Regions from separate parts of the Adlercreutzia sp. CNCM I-6215 genome, predicted to be linked through region 2. Evidence: riboswitches for the same ligand, from Rfam matches in the RefSeq annotation. Region 2 holds a riboswitch; the other holds the start of a gene.
What was found. Region 2 has a riboswitch for thiamine pyrophosphate ahead of ACW4LP_RS00440 (hydroxyethylthiazole kinase). Riboswitches for the same ligand answer to the same signal wherever they lie in the genome.
Positions count from the first base shown of each region.

Region 1: it holds a riboswitch for thiamine pyrophosphate, as region 2 does, so the genes downstream of both, thiC (phosphomethylpyrimidine synthase ThiC) here and ACW4LP_RS00440 (hydroxyethylthiazole kinase) in region 2, are expected to answer to the same signal.

Region 1 is NZ_CDRVMA010000019.1:3,674-13,411, forward strand. Features, by position in the region: gene ACW4LP_RS11650 (cell division protein SepF) at 1-439, shown strand, start outside; gene ACW4LP_RS11655 (YggT family protein) at 486-743, shown strand; gene ACW4LP_RS11660 (DivIVA domain-containing protein) at 807-1,610, shown strand; gene ACW4LP_RS11665 (MarR family winged helix-turn-helix transcriptional regulator) at 1,684-2,577, opposite strand; gene ACW4LP_RS11670 (FAD-dependent oxidoreductase) at 2,879-4,438, shown strand; gene ACW4LP_RS11675 (cytochrome c3 family protein) at 4,475-5,098, shown strand; gene ACW4LP_RS11680 (4Fe-4S dicluster domain-containing protein) at 5,134-5,793, shown strand; gene nrfD (NrfD/PsrC family molybdoenzyme membrane anchor subunit) at 5,865-6,836, shown strand; RNA gene rnpB (RNase P RNA component class A) at 6,934-7,308, opposite strand; gene ACW4LP_RS11695 (thiamine diphosphokinase) at 7,487-8,113, shown strand; TPP riboswitch at 8,144-8,269, shown strand; gene thiC (phosphomethylpyrimidine synthase ThiC) at 8,259-9,608, shown strand.
Region 2 is NZ_CDRVMA010000001.1:107,549-117,286, forward strand. Features, by position in the region: gene pdxS (pyridoxal 5'-phosphate synthase lyase subunit PdxS) at 1-855, opposite strand, end outside; gene ACW4LP_RS00425 (aminotransferase-like domain-containing protein) at 1,061-3,043, shown strand; gene ACW4LP_RS00430 (ATP-binding protein) at 3,101-3,958, opposite strand; gene ACW4LP_RS00435 (MTH1187 family thiamine-binding protein) at 4,062-4,361, opposite strand; gene ACW4LP_RS00440 (hydroxyethylthiazole kinase) at 4,386-5,270, opposite strand; TPP riboswitch at 5,348-5,469, opposite strand; gene ACW4LP_RS00445 (MnmA/TRMU family protein) at 5,582-6,850, shown strand; gene ACW4LP_RS00450 (LysR family transcriptional regulator) at 6,902-7,828, opposite strand; gene cysK (cysteine synthase A) at 8,206-9,138, shown strand; gene ACW4LP_RS00460 (ATP-binding protein) at 9,259-9,738, shown strand, end outside.

The sequences.
Region 1 (9,738 bases), on a different contig from region 2:
GCAGATGACCCCGGAGGGCACGGCCGCTGCCTCGGCCGCCGCCTCGGCGGTGCATCACGCCCGCTCCGAGGGTTTGAACTCACTGTTCGAATCCACCACGCCTCCGACCGATACGCGCCCGACGAGCTCGCGGGGCGCTTCTGCCTCCGCTTCCGGTTCGCGCTTCACCCCCTCTCGCACGCTGAAGGTGGTGGCTCCCGGCGCCTACAACGACGCCGAGGCCGTCTCCACGGCGCTCAAGCTCGGCAATGCGGTGGTGCTGAATTTGGCGGCCACTCCCGATGCGCTGGCCAAGCGCATCCTGGACTTCTCCTTCGGCGTGGCCAGCGCGCTGGATGCGAACGTGGAATGTGTGGGCAACAAGGTGTTCGCCCTCACTCGCATCGACGAGCTCACCGAGGCCGAGCGCTCCTACCTGCGCACTCAGGGCATCATCTAGCGCTTGGCGCGCCCTTAAGACCTTCCGACTAAGGAGCCTTTGAACTATGCTGACCTACCTCCTCGTGAGACTGGCCGACGCCTACTCCATGATCATCTTCATCTACGTGATGATGTCCTGGCTGCCGAACACCCAAAGCGGCATCATCGGCGACATCTACCGCGCTCTGGGAAAGCTGTGCGACCCGTATTTGAACTTGTTCCGAAAATTGATTCCGCCCCTTGGAGGAATGGTGGACGTGACTCCCATCATCGCTCTGCTTGTATTACAATTCGGGGTACGTTTGCTGGTGATGATTTTCTAAATTCAGACGGCCGGCATTCCGACGTGTCAGCGACGTAACATCGTAAGAAACTGAGGTACCTACATGGCAATCACCGCTTCCGACATCCACAATCAGAGCTTCTCCATCGACCGCAAAGGCTACGATGTGGATGAAGTGGACGTGTTCCTCGAGCATGTCGCCGACGAGATCGATATTTTGAACGACACGATCGCGCACCTTCAGGATCAGCTGGAGGCCGATCGTTTCAGCGGCTTCGACGCGCCTGCCGCCTCCACGGTGGCCATCACCGAGGTGGCCGCGGCGACCGTCGACACCTCCGAGTACGACGCTCAGCTCGCCCAGAAGGACGCTGTCATCGCCGATCTGGAGCGCCAGCTTTCCGACAAGCGCGCCGACGACAATGCCATCGCCCAGGCTCTCATCATCGCCCAGCGCTCGGCCGACGAGATTCTCGCCAAGGCCAACGCGAACGCCACCGAGACCATTCAGGACGCCCGTGACGAGGCCCAGCGCATCATCGATCGCGCCAACACCGACCGTCAGGACGTCATCGATGCCATCCGCAAGCTGCAGGACGACCGCGAGGACGCCCGCGAGGAGTACGCCGACCTGCTGAAGGACATCATCTCCGACGCTTCCCGCAAGTTGGCCGACATCGGCGCCAACGTGCCGGCTGCCGCCACGGCGCTGGATGGCGAGTACGACGTGGTGCCCGGCCTCACCGGCAACTTCGAGATCGACGAGTACGTGGCGCCTTCCGCCTACGTGACGCCCCAGGCTCCGGCCGCCGTCGTGGCCGCCGCCACCCCGGTTGCCTCTCCCTACGAGAAGGATCTCTCCGGCTTCGGCGACGCCGACGACTTCGAGTTCGAAGAGATCGACTAACCAACCGAGGAAATCTCCCTGGTAGAACGGAAAAGGCCCCACGGGGCCTTTTCTTTATGGTGCAAGCAATGTTTTAGATGCCCGCGAAGCTTTCCCCGAAGACCTTCTGCATATAGCTCTTCCGGTGGCGCGGATGCACCGCTTTCAGCACCTCCTCGAATTCCTCGCGAGTCACGTCGAACTGCTTCATGTAGCGAGTGATGAACCGTTCGCGTATCTCCTGCGCGGTAGAGACGCCCTCTTCTGTAAGCTGCACTTTAATCTTTCCGGATCCCGCTACCTTCTCTCGTTCGACGTAGTGTTTTACGCGACTGAGGCTGCGCACGGCGTTCGATACCGCGCTGTTGGATACCTTGAGAAGATGGGATATCTCCGCGCACGTGAGCACGGTGCCTCGCTCGAGCAGCAGCATGAGGATGCGGGCGTCGAGGAGGCTTAGGTTGTAGGTGCTCTTGAACCAACTGACTGCGCTGAGAAGATAGATCCTCGTTACGAAGGGGTAGAAGGCTTGTCCCGGCAGCTCGAGGGCGGCTTGAATGGGGTAGTTGCTATGCTCGATGAGCTTTGCACCCGAGGAGAGATAAATCTGCGTAGTTTGGGGGCCGATGAGGCTCCAGTATTCTTGGGAGTACTCGACGAGCGCCGTTGTGCATCGGCCGAGCTCTCGCTCGCCGTCTTTAGTAACGACCGCCCAAACAGCCTTGAGATCGTTCCGACTGTCGGCCTTTTCGATGAATCCCAGCGCTTCCAGATTCTTGGCGGCATCGCTTATGGTGCTGGCGCTGAGATACAGGGCCTCGGCCAGCGTATGGATGCGCGCCCGCTTGTCGGGGGTCATGCTGAGGAAAAAGAGCATACGGTATTCGGTTAGAGTGAGCTCAGTTTCGCCCTCGATGATGTCCTCGACGAGTCGGCAGTAAAGGGTCAATCCTGTGATCATGTCGGAAATAGGAGCTGCGCTTTCCATGCCCTGCCTCCTCGCATTGTTCGCATGCATTTCGGGAAGCTTCCTTTTCCAGTGCCGGCAGAGGACCCCTCCGTCCCGCCCGGAAACCTTCATGTCACATATTACGGGAACCAACGCGTTCTTGCACGGGTTGTGTGGGAAGAATTGTTCGATAGCGAAAATATCAGTTAAACGAAAACTTCTCCAACTGATGCTCCGCATTGCCAACCCTTGCCTGGAAATCGAGCGCTCTGAAGCGCAAACTGTGGTTAGTCTTGAGGAAGACGGAAGGGTTTTTCGAAGCTCGATCAGAGGAGGAATGATGGAAAACGCATTGAGCCGCAGGAATTTTATCGGAGGTGCCCTCATTGCTGGAGCGGGCATGGTAGGTGCCGCAGCTTTGTCCGGGTGCGCCGGAAAGGCCTACGCGAAGCAGGACACCACCGGCATTAAGTGGGACAAGGAGGCCGACGTCGTCATCGTGGGCGGCGGTGCGGCGGGGCTTTGGGCCGCCGTGCAAGCCTACGACAACAACCTCTCCGCTATTGTGCTGGAAAAGCAGCCCGAGGAGTCGGCCGGCGGCGATGTGCGCTGCTGCGGCGGTTATCTGTTCCCCATATCGACTGATCCCAACGTGCTGATGAGCACTGGCTCGTTCGGTGAAGCCAACGAGGATCTGGTCTACGGCATCGACGAGTACGGTACCGACGCCATCGATTGGCTCGTTGCCCACAAGTACATGGAGTGGGCCGATCAGCCCTATGTGGTCATCGATGGCGCGGGCCCGGGCATCTACAAGGGACTGCTGCAGGCGGCGATCGACGCCGAGGCCGAGATTCTCTACGAGACCCCGGGCTTATCTCTCATCACCAGCGACGAGGGGGAGGTGGTTGGCGTGGTGGCCGGCACCAAGGACGAGCCCCTCAATGTGAAGGCGCATTACGGCGTGCTTCTGGCCACAGGCGCCTATACCATGAATAAGGAGCTCATGGCGAACTTTCACCTCATGGGCATGGATTACTTCTCGGTCGGCTCGCCCCATCTGACGGGCGACGGCCTCATTATGGCTGGCGAGCTGGGGGCGAAGCTCTCCAAGTTGGCCAAGGGCTACGAGATCATGTACCTTACTTCCAAAGCGGCTAGCAAGGAGATCGGTACGGGCATGTTCTGTTTGCCCCCCGACAACGGCAGCGTCATGATCGTCAACCAGAACGGCGACCGGTTCATCGACGAGTTCTGCTCGTTCACCCACAATAAATCCACTTTGCCGCTGTTCGACTTCGAAGGCGACATGATGCAGTGCCGCGCCGACGGTGCCCATTATGTGAACTCCTCGATGTTCGAGATCGTGGATCAGGCGACTTTTGATGCCTTCACCTTGGGTAACGCCAACGCTGGTTGCAGCTGGGCCAACTGCATGCCCGAGGAGGTGGGCGGCTACATCTGGAGCGCGGACAACCAGGCCGAGCTCGAGAAGGGCTGGATCATGCGCGGCGAGACGGTGGCGGACATCGCCGAGGCCATCGGCATCAGCGCTGAGAAGCTGCAGGCCTCCATCGACAAGTACAATGCCGATTGCGCTGCCGGAGTCGATGCCTTTGGCCGCAACCCCGAGAAGATGGCTCCTTTGGGCGATGGCCCTTACTACGCCATCGAGCTTGCGCCTTCCATTATCTACACCATCGGCGGTCTGACCACCGACGAGTACGGTCGCACGCTCACATGGCGCAACGAGCCCATTCCCCGTTTGTACAGCGCGGGCAACATCGGCAACGTGGTCACCTATATGCAGCCTATCGCCGTCAACGGCTGCTGGGGCCAGGCCGGCGTGGCGATCAGCAGCATCGCCGAGCTGGAGCCGTGGGACTTTGATCTCGAGTAATTTCGGCTCAATAGCGAGAACAAGGACGGTACCATCATGAACAAGAAACTATTTCTGGGCAGCATGCTTTTGGGCGTGGCGCTCGTGGCGGCGCTGGCCGGCTGTGCGCAGCAGGCACTCTCTTCCACAGGAAGCGCGATTGACTGGAACGGCATAACGTCTGTTCAAGCCACACCTAAGGACAAGGTGAAGTTCAAGCTGACCGAGGAGTCGGAATGCGATGCCTGCCATGACTCGGAAGTGGCCTCCGCTCAAAACGAGCTCTGCCTTGCCGGCATCGAGGACCACCAGGACATTGGCTGCCTCGATTGCCATACGAAGGATAAGGCTCTGGAGGGGGCCCACCGCAAGCTTTCGGCTGACAGCAAGGAGGCCGACAGTCTGAAGCGCACAGAGGTGACCGATCAGACCTGCTTGAACGAAGACTGCCACAACTATGACGAGATGATCGCGAACATTCCCGACGACAAGCTTTTGGTGGATGCCAACGGCACGACGGTGAACCCTCATGAGATTCACAATGTGGGCACTTCCCACGGGGACATCAAGTGCTCCGACTGCCATCTGACGCACAAGGAGGGGGAGGCCTATCAAACAGCCACCGACAAGTGCCTCAGCTGCCACCACGAGAACGTTTACGAGTGCGGTACCTGCCACTAGGCGGCTCCGCGAATCATTGAAAAGGAGTGCGTAAGATGAGTATCTCGACGACTGCTCTCGATAGACGCAGCGCTGTGAAGATCGCGGCGGCCGCTTCCCTTCTTGCCGCCGGTGGAGCGTGCATCTTCATGGTGGACGCGGCACACGCCGAAGACGAGGGTCGGGCCGAGGGCGGCAGGGAAACGGGTCCCTACGCTGGCCGCGTGGGCTTTCTCGTGAAGCCGCACAATTGTCTCAACTGCCAAGCTTGCGTTGAGGCTTGTCGCAAGTTCAACAAGACCCCCGAATCGCGCCCGGCTCGCCGCCACATTACCAAGTACGAGAAAGACGGCGAGGCGCTGTTTGTGTCGACGTCCTGCATGCACTGCGAGGAGCCGGCCTGCGCGTCGGTGTGCCCTGCCGGAGCCATCAAGAAGGCGGAGGACGGGGTGGTCTACGTCGATAAGGATCGCTGCATCGGCTGCAAGTACTGCTACCAGGCCTGCCCCTTCGGCGTGCCCACCTACAGCTCGGCCGCTATGGACAAGTGTGACTGCTGCACCCTGGGCGGCACGCGCCCGGGCAACGCCCCGCGTTGCGCCGAGGCCTGCAAGTTCGGGGCGCTTCACTTCGGCACGGTAGACGAGCTTCTGGCCCAGTGTCCCGACGCCAAGGTGGTGGAGGCGTCCACGAAACCGTCCTTCTATTTGGCCTAGCCGATAGATGACCGGGGCGCGCCTGAGTGCCGCGCCCCACCGTGAAAACCATTTCGTGCTAAGGAGAGAGAATGGAAGGATTGCAAGATATTTGGGGCTGGCAGCCCGCCCTGTACCTGTTTTTGGGCGGCATGGGCGCCGGCGCGTTCATCGCTGCCATGGTGGTGTACTTCAGGGAGGGCGACAAGGCGCGCTCCACGGTGTTCGCGTCGCTTGTGGCCGCTGTTGTCTGCCTCGCCGTGGGCCTGCTGCTGCTTTTGAGCGAGCTCATCACGCCCTTGCGCGGTATGATGATGTGGCAGAGCTTCTCGAACTTCGGCTCGTGGATGACCTTCGGCGCCTGGATCGTGTTCGCGGCTCTCGTGGTATTCGCTCTTGAGGCCATCGTCGTCTGGGAGAAGACGGCCGGGGCTTTGGCGAAGCGCATCAAGGGCTTCGACGGGTATGCGCCGAAGCTGGCGCGCGCGTTAGGCGTCGTCAGCTGCGTGCTGGGCTTCTGCGTGGCGGTGTACACGGGCATTCTGCTCATGAGCGCTCCGGGTGTTCCGCTCTGGAACACATTGCTCCTGCCGTGCTTGTTCACGGTGTCGGCGCTGGATACCGGCGTGGCTCTGGTGGAGGTTATCGCGCTGGCCAACCGTAAGAAGGCCGCGCTTTCCAAGGAGACGAACCGCATTTTGGAGTACGCGGTCGTGGCGCTGGTGGTGTTGGAGCTGGCAGTGTTGGCCCTCCTTTTGGTCTCCATGGCGGGCTCGCCGGTTCAGGAGTCCCACGAGGCCGCCGTTGCCGCCCAATCGGCCGCACTCATCATCGGAGGCGATCTGGCTCTGCCGTTCTGGGCGCTGGTCGTCCTGGTTGGACTGGTCTGCCCCCTTGCGGCGGCGCTTGTCGCCCTGGTGGGCAAGTCCGACAAGGCCCAGGGCGCCACGCTCTGGGGTGCTTTGGGCGCCATGATCGGCGGCTGCGCTCTGCGCTTCATCATCGTTATGGCCGGCCTTCATGCCGACCCGGTAATTGATGCGGTGTCGCAGTTACTCGGATAGCCCCCTCGACCCCTTTGGGTGATCCCCTTCCTTAAAAACGGTCCGCTGCGTAGTCGCAGTGGACCGTTTTGATTCATGGAGAGGCAGTGCAAACAGAAAGGCGAGCGGGCCTGTAAGCCGGGTTCTGTCTTGGGACGGCCATTTATCTCGAACGCGAGTCGCCCCGCGCCTCTAGCACGCAACCCGAGCGCACGGCGGGCCACCGTATGGCGCTCCTATTTGCGCTTGCTCCAGATGGGGTTTACCAAGCCGCGACGTTGCCGCCGCGCTGGTGCGCTCTTACCGCACCGTTTCAGCTTTTCTCCTGTGTCGCGCATGCTGCGCATCGCAGCATGTTCCGAGCAGGGGAGTCTTCTTTTCTGTGGCACTGATCCGTCGGGTCGCCCCGCCCAGCCGTTAGCTGGCATCTTGCCCTGCGGAGCCCGGACTTTCCTCGCACCCTGAAAGGGTACGCGGCCGTCTGGCTCGCTCGCCTGTGGTATTGTAGCAGAACTTGCTTCACCCTGGTCGAACCACACGAGTGACACACCGTGTCATCCTGAGCGGAGCGCGCAGCACGAGGTCGAAGGATCTAGCGGCTCCCCGCAATGAGATCCTTCGACTTGCGCTCGCTTAAGGATGACATGGTGAATGTGAATGGAGGATATGTTTTGAGCACGGTCGCATTAGTTGGCGCATCGGATTTCAATGCCGCTCACTTTGCCGCCCATTGGAAAGAGGGCGCCTTCGATGCGGTCATCGCCGTGGACGGGGGGTTTGCCTCCCTGGCAGCTGTGGACTGCGCGCCTGATCTGGCCATGGGCGACTTCGACTCGCTGGGATACGTGCCCGAGGGCATGTCCGTGAAGGCGTTTTCGCCGGAGAAGGACGCGTCGGATATGGAATTGGCTTTGGAGGAGGCCCTCGCGCGCGGCGCCGATGCCGTGGAGGTGTACGGCGCGCTCGGGGGGCGGCTCGACCACACGGTGGCGAACTTGCAGCTCTTGGCCTCCTTTGCCGAGCGGGGGCTCGCTGTGGCCGCAGTGGGGGAGCGCGAGCGTATCGCGTTTCTCGTCGGCCCCGGCGAGCTGCGCCTTCCCGCGTTGCCGAGCGGTATCGTGTCGGTGTTCTCGCTGACCGATGTTTCTGCAGGGGTCGTGGAAGAAGGCTTGAAGTACGGCCTCGATGGCGTGGCCCTCACGAACCGCACGAGCTGGGGCCTTTCCAACGAGCTTGTCGGCACGCCGGCCCGCATTGCCCTGGAAAGCGGCACGCTGGCAGTGTTTTTGCCGCTCTAGCGCTGTGCCGTTCCCTATACTGGCACTACAACCATAGACTTGGGGAGCTTGCAGCCGCGTGGCGGCCGGGCAGGCTGAGAGGGGGCGCCGAATTCGCCCCGACCCGCAAAACTTGATATGGGTAATGCCAACGAAGGGAGTTTTCATGACTGACAGCCAGTCTGCCGACGCAGCACAGCCGATCACGCAGATCGACTTCGCCCGCGCCGGCGTCGTCACGCCTCAAATGGCCGCCGTTGCCGCCGCCGAGGGTCGCGAGCCGGAGGACATCCGCGCCGCCGTGGCTACCGGCCGCATCGCCATTCCGGCCAACATCCACCACGCAAGCCTCGCGCCCGCCGGCGTCGGTTCCACCCTGGAGGGCGTCCCTCTCTCCACGAAGGTGAACGTGAACCTCGGCATCTCGGGCGATCTGGCCGATGAGGCTCTGGAATGGGAGAAGGTGGACGTGGCCCTGGAACTGGGCGCTGACGCCATCATGGATCTTTCCAACTCCGGCAAGACCCGCGCCTTCCGCCGCGCGCTCGTTGAGAAGTCGCCGGCTATGATCGGCACCGTGCCCATGTACGACGCCATCGGTTACCTGGAAAAAGCGCTGATCGCCATCACGCCCGAGGACTTCCTGGAGGTGGTGCGCGCCCATGCCGAGGACGGGGTCGATTTCGTCACCATCCACGCCGGCATGAACCGCCGGGTCATCGAGTCGTTCAAGGAGACGGGGCGGCTTACCAACATTGTGTCCCGCGGCGGCTCCCTCATCTTCGCCTGGATGGAGGCCACCGGTCGCGAGAACCCCTTCTACGAGTACTACGACGAGGTGCTCGCCATCTTGCACGAGCACGATGTGTGCATCTCCATTGGGGACGCCATGCGTCCCGGCAGCGGCTACGATGCCACGGACGCCGGGCAGATCGCCGAGCTCATCGAAATTGGCAAGCTGACGCGCCGCGCCTGGGACGCCGGAGTGCAGGTGATGGTGGAAGGCCCCGGGCATATGGCGCTCGATGAGATCGCCGCCAACATGAAGCTGGAGAAGCGGCTGTGCCACGAGGCGCCCTTCTACGTGCTGGGGCCGCTTGTGACTGACATCGCCCCGGGCTACGACCACATCACGGCGGCCATCGGGGGCGCCATCGCGGCTTCTGCCGGCGCCGACTTCCTCTGCTACGTGACGCCGGCCGAGCATCTGCGCCTGCCGGACGCGAACGACGTGCGCGAGGGGCTGGTGGCTACGAAGATCGCCGCCCACGCCGCCGACATCGCCAAAGGCGTGCCCGGCGCGCGCGATCGCGACAATCGCATGAGTGATGCGCGGCGCCGCGTGGCCTGGGACGAGATGTTCGAGCTGTCGCTGGATCCGGCCCGCGCCCGCGCCGTCTTCGAGAGCGCCCCGCCTTCCACCGAGGGCACCTGCACCATGTGCGGCAAGATGTGCGCCATGAAGACCGTGAACGACATCATGGACGGTCTCGTGGTCGACCTGGATGCGGAGTAGGGGCGCCAAGGAGGCGCTGGAAGAGAATGGGGCGCGAGGCGCAGAGTCGGGTCGATCTTCGCCCCCTATCGAGGCAGAAAAATCGAGTTGTTAGACTTTTTCAGCAGGGCATTTTGCGGAAACAATGAAC
Region 2 (9,738 bases):
GATCTGGATCTCCTGCTCGTTAATGCCCACCATGGCTTCGCCGAGGTCTTCGGACAAGGCGGCGAGCATCTCAGGATCGTTGAAGTTCGTGGTGGCCTTTACGATGGCCTCGGCGCGTCGGGCCGGGTCGCCCGACTTGAAGATACCGCTGCCCACGAAGACGCCCTCGGCGCCCAGCTGCATCATAAGGGCCGCGTCGGCCGGGGTGGCGATGCCGCCGGCGGCAAAGTTCACGACGGGCAGCTTGCCGGCCTCGTGCACCTCGCGCAGCAGCTCCACCGGCACTTGCAGCTCCTTCGCCGCTTCGAACAGCTCATCGTCGCGCAGGTTCTGGATGCGGCGGATTTCAGCGTTCATCCGGCGCATGTGGCGCACGGCCTGCACGACGTCGCCGGTGCCCGGCTCGCCCTTGGTGCGGATCATCGTGGCGCCCTCGGCAATGCGGCGCAGGGCCTCGCCGAGGTCGCGGGCGCCGCAGACGAAGGGGACGGCGAAGACGGTCTTGTCGATGTGGTAGGTGTCGTCAGCCGGCGAGAGCACTTCGGATTCGTCGATGTAGTCGATGTCGATGGCCTGGAGGATCTGTGCCTCGGCGAAGTGCCCGATGCGGCATTTCGCCATGACGGGGACGGAAACGGCCGCCTGGATGCCCTTGATCATGGCCGGGTCGCTCATGCGGGACACGCCGCCGGCCGCGCGGATGTCGGCGGGGATGCGCTCGAGCGCCATAACGGCCGCGGCTCCGGCGGCCTCGGCGATGCGGGCCTGCTCGGGGGTGGTGACGTCCATGATGACGCCGCCTTTCAGCATTTGGGCGAGCTGGCGGTTGAGGGCTACGCGCTCAGCAGAGGTGATGGGAGTAGCGGGGTTGCCGGCCTGGTTAGCGGCGGGGGCGGTTTCGGTCACGAGGACTCCTTCCTTTTGCAAAAGATATGAGCGGAAGGGTAAGGGATAACTGAACTTAGTGTTATATTCAATTTGGGAAGTTTTAATAAGGTCAGTTGGAAGTGGCCTCGGTTTCGCAAAGAGCCGACGAGCTGACGATCTGGCGGAAGACCAGGTGGTCGTAAAGGAGCAGCTCGTTCAAAGCGTGCTGCAGGAGGAGGAAGGGAAAGCGATGCTCACGTATGTGCTAAATCGCGGAGGGGAGACGAGCCTGTACGAGCAGCTTTACCGGGCGCTTCGAGCCGACATCGAGTCGGGTGCTCTTGCGGCCGGCGCGCGTCTCCCTTCCAAGCGGGCGTTCGCGAAGCATTTGGGAGTGAGCGTCGTCACCGTAGAGGGGGCCTTAGACCAGCTGGTGGCCGAGGGCTATGTGCGCGCCGTGCCCCGCAGCGGCTTCTATGTGCAGGAAATCGGCGCGAATTTGGCAAGTTTTTCGAGGGTTTCGACGCGTGAAACCGTGAAATCGCCTTCCAAAGCCGGTTTCGAGGGCAAAAGCGCGCTCGGCGTAGCCAAAATGGGGGTTTCGGAAGGTGGCGGCGTCGAAACCCTCGAAAAACTTGCCACAAAAGACGAGTCCTTTTGTATAGCTTGTGGCAAAGGGGATGTTTCGGGGGCGCGTGGGGGGTTCCAGGGCGAAGCGAGCCTCTGCGGGAATGCGACGAAAATCCGGAGCAACGCGAGCATCGAGGATGACAGGGCCGAATGTGGGGCATCTTGGAACGGCCAGAACGATGCCGGATGTGGGGCATCTTGGTGCGGCCAGAATGGCGCCGGACGCAAATGGCTCGCCGATTTCACGGGGGCGACGGCGCCGGAAGGGGTGTTTCCCTACGCGGCGTGGGCACGGACGCTGCGGCGCGTGTTGGCCGACGAGAGCGAGCGCACGGTGCTGGAGGCGTCGGGGCCTCAGGGATCGTCTCGGTTGCGGGCGGCCATCGCGGCGCATCTGCGGGGCTTTCGCGGCATGGAGGTGCATCCCGACCAGATCGTGATCGGTTCCGGTGCCCAGTCGCTTTATGGTCTGCTCGTGCAGCTGCTCGGCCGCGACCTGGTGTACGGCGTGGAAGACCCCGGCTATCCGCGGCTTACGCGCATCTACGAGTCGAACGACGTGGCGGTGCGGCCGATCGCTCTCGATGGGGAAGGGCCGGTCTTGGAGGCGCTCGAGCGTGCCCGCATCGACGTGCTGCACTGCACGCCGTCGCACCAGTTTCCCACCGGTATCACGGTGCCGGTGTCGCGCCGGCGCTCGTTGTTGGAATGGGCCCAGAGTGGGGTTGCCGCGCCCGAGGACGGTGCAGCGGCTAGGGAGATTCGCGGTCGGAGCGTGAAAGCTTCCAGTGCCCGGTCGCGCTACCTCATCGAGGATGACTTCGACTGCGAGTTCCGCATGGCGGGGCGTCCCGTACCTCCACTCGCGGCCCTCGATGGGGCTGGGCGGGTCATTTACGCGAACACGTTCTCGAAGACGCTCGGGGGTGCTTTCCGCATTGGCTACATGGTGCTGCCCGAGGCGCTGGCCGAACGGTTCCGCGACAGGCTCGGTTTCTACGCCTGCACGGTGGGTGCATTGGAGCAGCTGACGTTGGCGCGGTTCATGGAGTCGGGGGACTACGAGCGCCATGTCAATCGCCAGCGGACGCGTTACCGGCGGTTGCTGAGCGCGCTGATTGACGCACTGGCGGCGTCTTCGGCCGGCGATCATTTGCACTTTGCCAATGCGGGCGCCGGGCTGCACTTTCTCATGGAAGTGAGGGGCGTCGAAGGAGATAAGAGAGATGGCGCGACTTTCGAGGAGCGCGTGGCCCGGCGCGCTGCGATTCGGGGTGTGCGCCTGGCGCCTTTGGGCCGTTATCGGTTCACGGGTTGCGAGGCGGGCGCTCCTGGGCTCAGCTCGAACGAAACGGTAGGCTGCCGGTGCGAGGCTCGCGAAGTCGAGGGTGCCCGAAGGGTATGCGACGAGGTGCGGTCTGGGTGCAGCGAGGGGAGGGGTCGGCGCCGTCCCGCCTTCGTGATGAGCTTCTCTTCCTTGGAAGAAGAGACGATCCCGGAGGTAGCCGGGATCGTCTCGGAGGCGGTTATGGTCGAGCTGGGCTGACCTGGTCATCCTCGATGAGCTAGGGGGCGCATTCAATCAAGTGCGCGTCGGTTGTTTCTAGCCGATGACGTCGCCGTTGACGGCGAAGGTGACCACTTCGAAGGGGATGTCCTTGCCCGACTGGGCGCAGGCCTCGGCGGCGGCGCGCTCGAGGCCGCCGCAGCAGGGCACCTCCATGCGGGCGACGGTGACCGAGGTGATGTCGTTGGCGGCGATGATGGCGGCGAGCTTGTCGGTGTAGGAGCCCTCGTCCAGCTTGGGGCAGCCGATGATGGTGACGTTGCCGCTCATGAAGCGCTCGTGGAAGCTGGCGCAGGCAAACGCGGTGCAGTCGGCGGCGATAAGCAGCCCGCGGCCCTGGTAGTAGGGGGCCTGCACCGGTACGAGCTTGATCTGGCACGGCCACTGAGCCAAGCGGTTCGGCAGAGCGGCGGCCACGGCGGAAAGCGCGTCGGTGGCGCCGGTAGCGGCCGGAGCGGCGGTGCGAGCAGCCGGTACAGGAGCGGCTGGTGCCGGGGCTCCGTCCAGGGAGCGGCTGCGGGAGCCGGGACAGCCGCCATGGTGCGCGGGCGACGGTGCCGGCTTCGGGGCGTCATCGATGAGCGTGCGGGCGGCCGAGCCGGGGCAGCCGCCATGGGGCGCAGCCGGAGCGCTGCTGGACATGCCGCTGTTGTTACGGGCGGCCAGGTGCGCGGCGACGGCGGCCTCATCGTAAGGGGCGGCTTCGCGTTCGATAAACGTGATGGCGTCGGTGGGGCAGGCCGGCAGGCAGTCGCCCAGCCCGTCGCAATAGTCATCGCGTACCAGGCGCGCCTTGCCGTCGACCATGGCGATGGCGCCCTCGTGGCACGCGTCGACGCACAGGCCGCAGCCGGTGCACTTGTCCTCGTCGATGTGAATAATTTTGCGGAGCATGGAACCTCTTTCGCTTCGTGTCGTATTTCGGGCAGCATCATAGCGGGCCAACGCGAAAGCGCAAGGGCCTCCATGGAGATGATGGAAAGTTGTGGACGAACCCCTACTCGGTCAGCAGTGTCTCCACCTTCTCGACCTTGGTGTGCAGGGTGTCGCTGTGCCCCGGGCGGATGTCGGCCTTCAGGATTACCTCGGTGCGGATGCCCTGATCGGCGAGGATCATGGTCGCGTCGCGTACGACGGCCATGACCTCGTCCCAGTCGCCCTCGATCTCGGTGAACATGGAGGTGGTGCGGTGGGGCAGGCCGGAGTCGCGGATGACGCGGACGGCCTCGGCCACATAGGGCGCGAGCTCGTCTCCCACGCCAAAGGGCGCGATGGCAACGGCAACAAGCGTGTTCATAGGAATCTCCTTTTGCTTCTCGGCTTATGCGGCTGATGTGCTGGTGAGTTCCAGGGGCGCTTCGGCCACTTCCTCGGCGGTGAGGTTGTAGAGGGCGTCGAGGAAGGCGACTTGGAAGCTGCCGGAGCCGTTGCAGGTTTCGGCAGCGTGCAGGCCGGCCAGGTTGTAGGCGGCCGTTGCGGCGAGCGCCGCCACGAAGGGATCGGCCACGCAGGCGTAGACCGCGCACACGCCCCCCAGCGAGCAGCCGGAGCCGGTGATGCAGGTCATGAGGGGCGATCCGCCGGAAAGGCGCGCCACCTGGGCGCCGTCGGTGACAAGGTCGGTAGTGCCGGAGACGGCCACGGCCCCTCCCGTGAAGCGGGCGCACGCCACGGCGGCGCGCTCGGCGGCGTCCACAGAGTCGGTACTGTCCACTCCGCGGGGACCGTCGCCGGAAGCGTCTTCGGCCGCGTCGTTCCCGAGTCCCCACAGCTCGGCCACGGCGATGATCTCCGAGGCGTTACCGCGCAGGATAGCGGGGGGATTCTCGCGCGCGGCCTCGATGAGCTGGGTGCGCAGGCTGCCGATGCCGATGCCCACCGGGTCGAGCACCCAGGGCTTGCCCGCCGCCGCGCAGGCCCGCGCCGTGGCGGGAACCGTTTGCTCGTAGACGGACAGCAGGGTACCCAGGTTAATGTACATGGCCCCTCCCAGGGCTGCGACGCATTCGCCCTCGTCGGGCAAATACACCATGGCCGCCGAGCCGCCGACGGCGAGCTGGGCGTTGGCGACGAAGTTCTGGGTCACGGTGTTGGTGATGGAAGGTGCGAGCGGGTTCGTCTCGCGCACCTCGTGCACGGCACGGGCCATGAGCGCTCGCAGTTCCGCCTCGGTGCGGGCGGTGGGATTGGTGGAAGGTTCGATCACGACGATTCCTTTCCGGAAGCCGGAGTACTGGCTGCGAGTTGCGCCAAAAAAGGCGCTCCCCGCAGGAAGCGCCCCGTGTGCTTGGTGAGCATGCTCCCTACGACAGTGTTAGCTGACAGGTTCGAAGGGTTGGGCGCCTGCGCCCTCTCAACCACGGGGTGGCTTTACGTGCCGCCGGGTGGTACCCCTGCATGGGACGCAGCGTAGCATGTTTTGACGCCGCGTTCGGCCGGCGAGGTTTCGTGCGCCGCTTGAGAGGTGGGGAAAAGAGGGAAAGCGGGCGAGGGCCGCGCTGTGCTATGATGCGCCCCATGACTTTCGGAAATGACAGAGAGGCGGCTGCGGTGCCCGGGGCGTCCGGCGTGATGGCGGCGATGTCGGGGGGCGTCGATAGCTCCGTGTGCGCGCTGCTGTTGCAGGAAGCGGGCTATGCCGTGCGTGGCGCGACGATGGTCTTGCGAGACGGAGGGGCCGGGCGAGAAAGCACGGCCGCCGTAAGCGCCCTGGGCGAGCATGCGCTTTGCGCGGGGTCGACGTGCGGATCGTCGCGCGATGTAGAAGATGCGCGGGCGGTGTGCCGGCGTCTTGGCATTCTCCACGATGCCTTCGAACTGCGCGATCGCTTCGATGCGGCGGTGGTGCGTCCGTTCTGCGACGCCTATCTGGCCGGCCGCACGCCCAACCCCTGCATCGACTGCAACCGGTTCCTGAAGTTCGAGGCGCTGCAAAAGCGCCGTCGTGAGATGGGGCTCGATTACGTGGCCACGGGGCACTACGCTCGGCGCCGTTGGGACGAGGCGACCGGGCGCTGGCAGCTTCTGCGGGCAAGCGACCCCGTCAAGGACCAGAGCTACGTGCTGTACCATCTTACCCAGGATACGCTGGCCCACATGCTGTTCCCCTTAGGCGAGCTGACCAAAGACGAGGTGCGCGAGCTGGCCCGCGCCCACGGCTTCGTCACGGCGGAGAAGCCCGAGAGCCAGGACATCTGCTTCGTCCCCGACGGCGACTACGCGGGGTTCATCGAAGGCTGGTGCCGGACACGTTGCTGCGAGGGAGAGGCCCCGTGCGTGCCCTTGGCGGTTGCGGCCGAGGGCGGACCAAGGTCCGCCCCTACGGGGTCGGGTTCGGTTGCTGCTTCGGTTGCAACCGCTTTCGAGCCGGGCGAGATCGTGAACCGGGAAGGACGCGTTCTCGGGGAGCATGCGGGGCTCATCCGCTACACCATTGGACAGCGCAAGGGCATCGGCGTGGCGGCTCGCGAGCCGCTGTACGTGCTGGGGAAGGACGCGTCCGCCAACCGGCTCGTCGTCGGCTTCAAAGACGAACTGCTCAGCTCAGGAGTGGTGGCTTGCGATGTGAATCTCATCAGCGGAGGCGTTTTGGAAGGCCCGCGCAAGGTGCAGGTGAAGACTCACTACCGCCAGCGACCGGTGCTGGCAACAGCCGAGCAGACCGGCCCCGACGAGCTGACGGTCACCTTCGAAGAACCTCAACGCGCCGCCGCCCCCGGCCAGGCCGCTGTCCTCTACGAAGGCGACGTCGTCCTCGGCGGCGGCACCATCGCGAGGACCTTCTAGGCCGCCCGGGAGGGAACAGAGGCAGGGGGATGCTGCCCGCGCTGCTTCGGCCTACAGCCCGGCGAGGCCGATTTGGTAGCCTTCCACGAACAGGCTCAGCTTCTCGATGTAGCTGGCGGCAAGGGGGGAGAGCTGCCGCTCGTTGTGAACGATGTAGCCCACGCGCATGAGTTCCTTGGTCTGCAGGGGCACGCTGGCGATGCCGGTGTACATCTCGCTGGAGAGCACGCCGGAGGAGATGGTGTAGCCGTCATGATGGGCGAGCAAGTTCGACAAGGTCCCGCGGTCGCTCACGGAGATGCACTTCTTGTGCGGCAGCTCGGCCAAGGGTTCCTCGGAATAGAAGAACGAGTTGTTCGCGCCCTGCTCGAAGGCGTAGCGGGGGTAGTCCTCCAGATCCTCTACGGTCACCTCGGTGCGCGAGGCTAGGGGGTGCTTGTCGCTGACGAACACGTGGGGCTGCGCGGTGAACAGCAGGTTGAAGGAGAGGTTCGCGTCGGAAAGGGCGTGCCCGATGACGCTCTCGTTGAACGTGGAGAGGTACAGCACGCCCAGATCGCTGCGGAAGTCGCGCACGTCCTCGATGACCTCGGAGGTGCGGGTCTCGCGCAGGCTGAAGTTGTAACTGGTGCCCTCGTATTCCTCGGCCAGTTCCAGGAACGCCTCCACGACGAACGCGTAGTGCTGGGAGGTGATGGAGAGCTTTTGCGCCGCCTCGCCGCCGCGGCCGGAGTAGCGCTGCTCCATGAGGTCGGCCTGCTCCACCACTTGGCGCGCGTAACCCAATAGCTCGATGCCGTCGCTCGTGAGTGTGATGCCGCGGTTGGAACGCTCGAAGATGGTGACGCCGGTTTCGCGCTCGATGTCGCGCACGGCCACCGACAGGCTCGACTGGGACACGTACAGCGTGTGTGCCGCCGCCGAGATGGAGCCGTGGTTCGCGATGGCGATGAGGTAGCGAAGTTGCTGCAGGGTCATGGGAAGCTCCTATGGCGGGTTGGAATTCAAGTCTAGGGAACTGCTAGGTATTATACGGCCGCCGAGCGACGATGGAAGGGGGAACTTGACGGTTCGCGACGGTTTTCTCGGCCGCGTCGCCATCGGAAACCGCTATGGCGCGGGCCGTTGACGAAGCGGGGGCATTCAGTAGGATGGGGGCAATGCACCTCCTCGTCGGTCGGGAACGCGGGGAATTCTGATTCGCTCAGACAGTCCTCGCTGGTATCGAAGGCGCAGCAGGCATTGCGCTTCCCTGCATCATTGTGCCTTCGATACCATCTGCGGAACTCGCTCGGTCAGAACACCCCGCGCTCCCGACCGGTAGTCGACTTTGCCTCAACCAGAAAGGACCTGCCATGACCGTCCGCAAGAACATCACCGAGCTGATCGGGCATACGCCGTTGGTGGAGCTGACCAACTACGAGCGCGCCCACGAGCTGCCCGCCACGCTCATCGGGAAGGTGGAGTCGTTCAACCCCACCGGCTCGGTGAAGGACCGCGCCGCCCAATCGATGATCGACGCCGCCGTGGAGGCCGGGGTCCTCGACGACGAGACGGTCATCATCGAGCCCACCTCCGGCAACACCGGCATCGGCCTTTCTGCCATCGCCGCCGTGCGGGGCAACCGCATCATCATCGTCATGCCCGAGACCATGTCCGTGGAGCGGCGCAACCTCATGCGCGCCTTTGGGGCGGAGCTCGTGCTCACCGAGGGCGCCAAGGGCATGAAGGGCGCCATCGAGGAGGCCGAGCGGCTGGCGGCGGAGATTCCGAACTCGTTCATTCCCTCGCAGTTCTCCAACCCGGCGAATCCGGCCGTGCACGAGCGCACCACCGGCCCGGAGATCTGGGAGGACACCGATGGCGCGGTGGATATCCTCGTGGCCGGCGTGGGCACCGGCGGCACGCTGTCGGGCACCGGGGCCTATCTGAAGGCGCAGAACCCGGCCATCCAGGTGGTGGCCGTGGAACCGGCCGGATCCCCCGTGCTCTCCGAGGGCCGCGCCGGCGCCCACAAGATTCAGGGCATCGGCGCCGGGTTCGTGCCCGAGACGCTGGACACCGCTATCTACGACGAGGTCATCGCCATCGAAGACGAGGAGGCCTTCGAGGCCGGGCGCGAGCTGGCTGCCCATGACGGACTGCTCGTGGGCATCTCCTCGGGCGCGGCCGTGGCGGCGGCGGCGAAGTTGGCGCGCCGGCCCGAAAACGTGGGCAAGAACATCGTCGTCATCCTGCCCGACACGGGCGAGCGCTACCTTTCCACCGCCATGTTCGATTTCTCGTAAGCCTTCCACGTTTCTCTTTCGTTACAAATTCGTGGGCTCATCGACAGCTTCGGGGGCGCTGGGCAACGGCCGTGGTAGCATACGGAAAGCACCTTTTCGACCGACAGAAGAAAGCAGCACATGGCAACCTCGGCGCCCTCCATATTCCCCGCTTTAGCCCAGCTCGACATCGGCGACGTTCTCGCTCATATGCCAGGCGGCTTTTTCGTCTACCATGCTGATGGCGACGAGGCGGTGGTCTACGTCAACGAGGCCTGCCTGCGCATCTTCGGCTGCGCTGACGAGGAGCAGTTCGTCGCGCTGACGGGCGGCACCTTCCCCGGCATGGTGCACCCCGAGGACATCGAGGCCGTGGAGCACTCCATCAGCCGTCAGATTCAGGCCGACCGGTACTCCATGGACTACGTGGAGTACCGCATCATCCGCCGCGACGGCTCGGTGCGTTGGATAGAGGACTACGGCCACCACGTCACGTTGGACGCGGGCGAGTTCTTCTACGTGTTCATCAACGACGCCACGGACAAGCTGCGCGAGCGGGCCGACGAGCTGGAGGCGGTGAACGCCCAGCTGCGCGAGGCCTATGCCCGCGAGCTCGAGCAC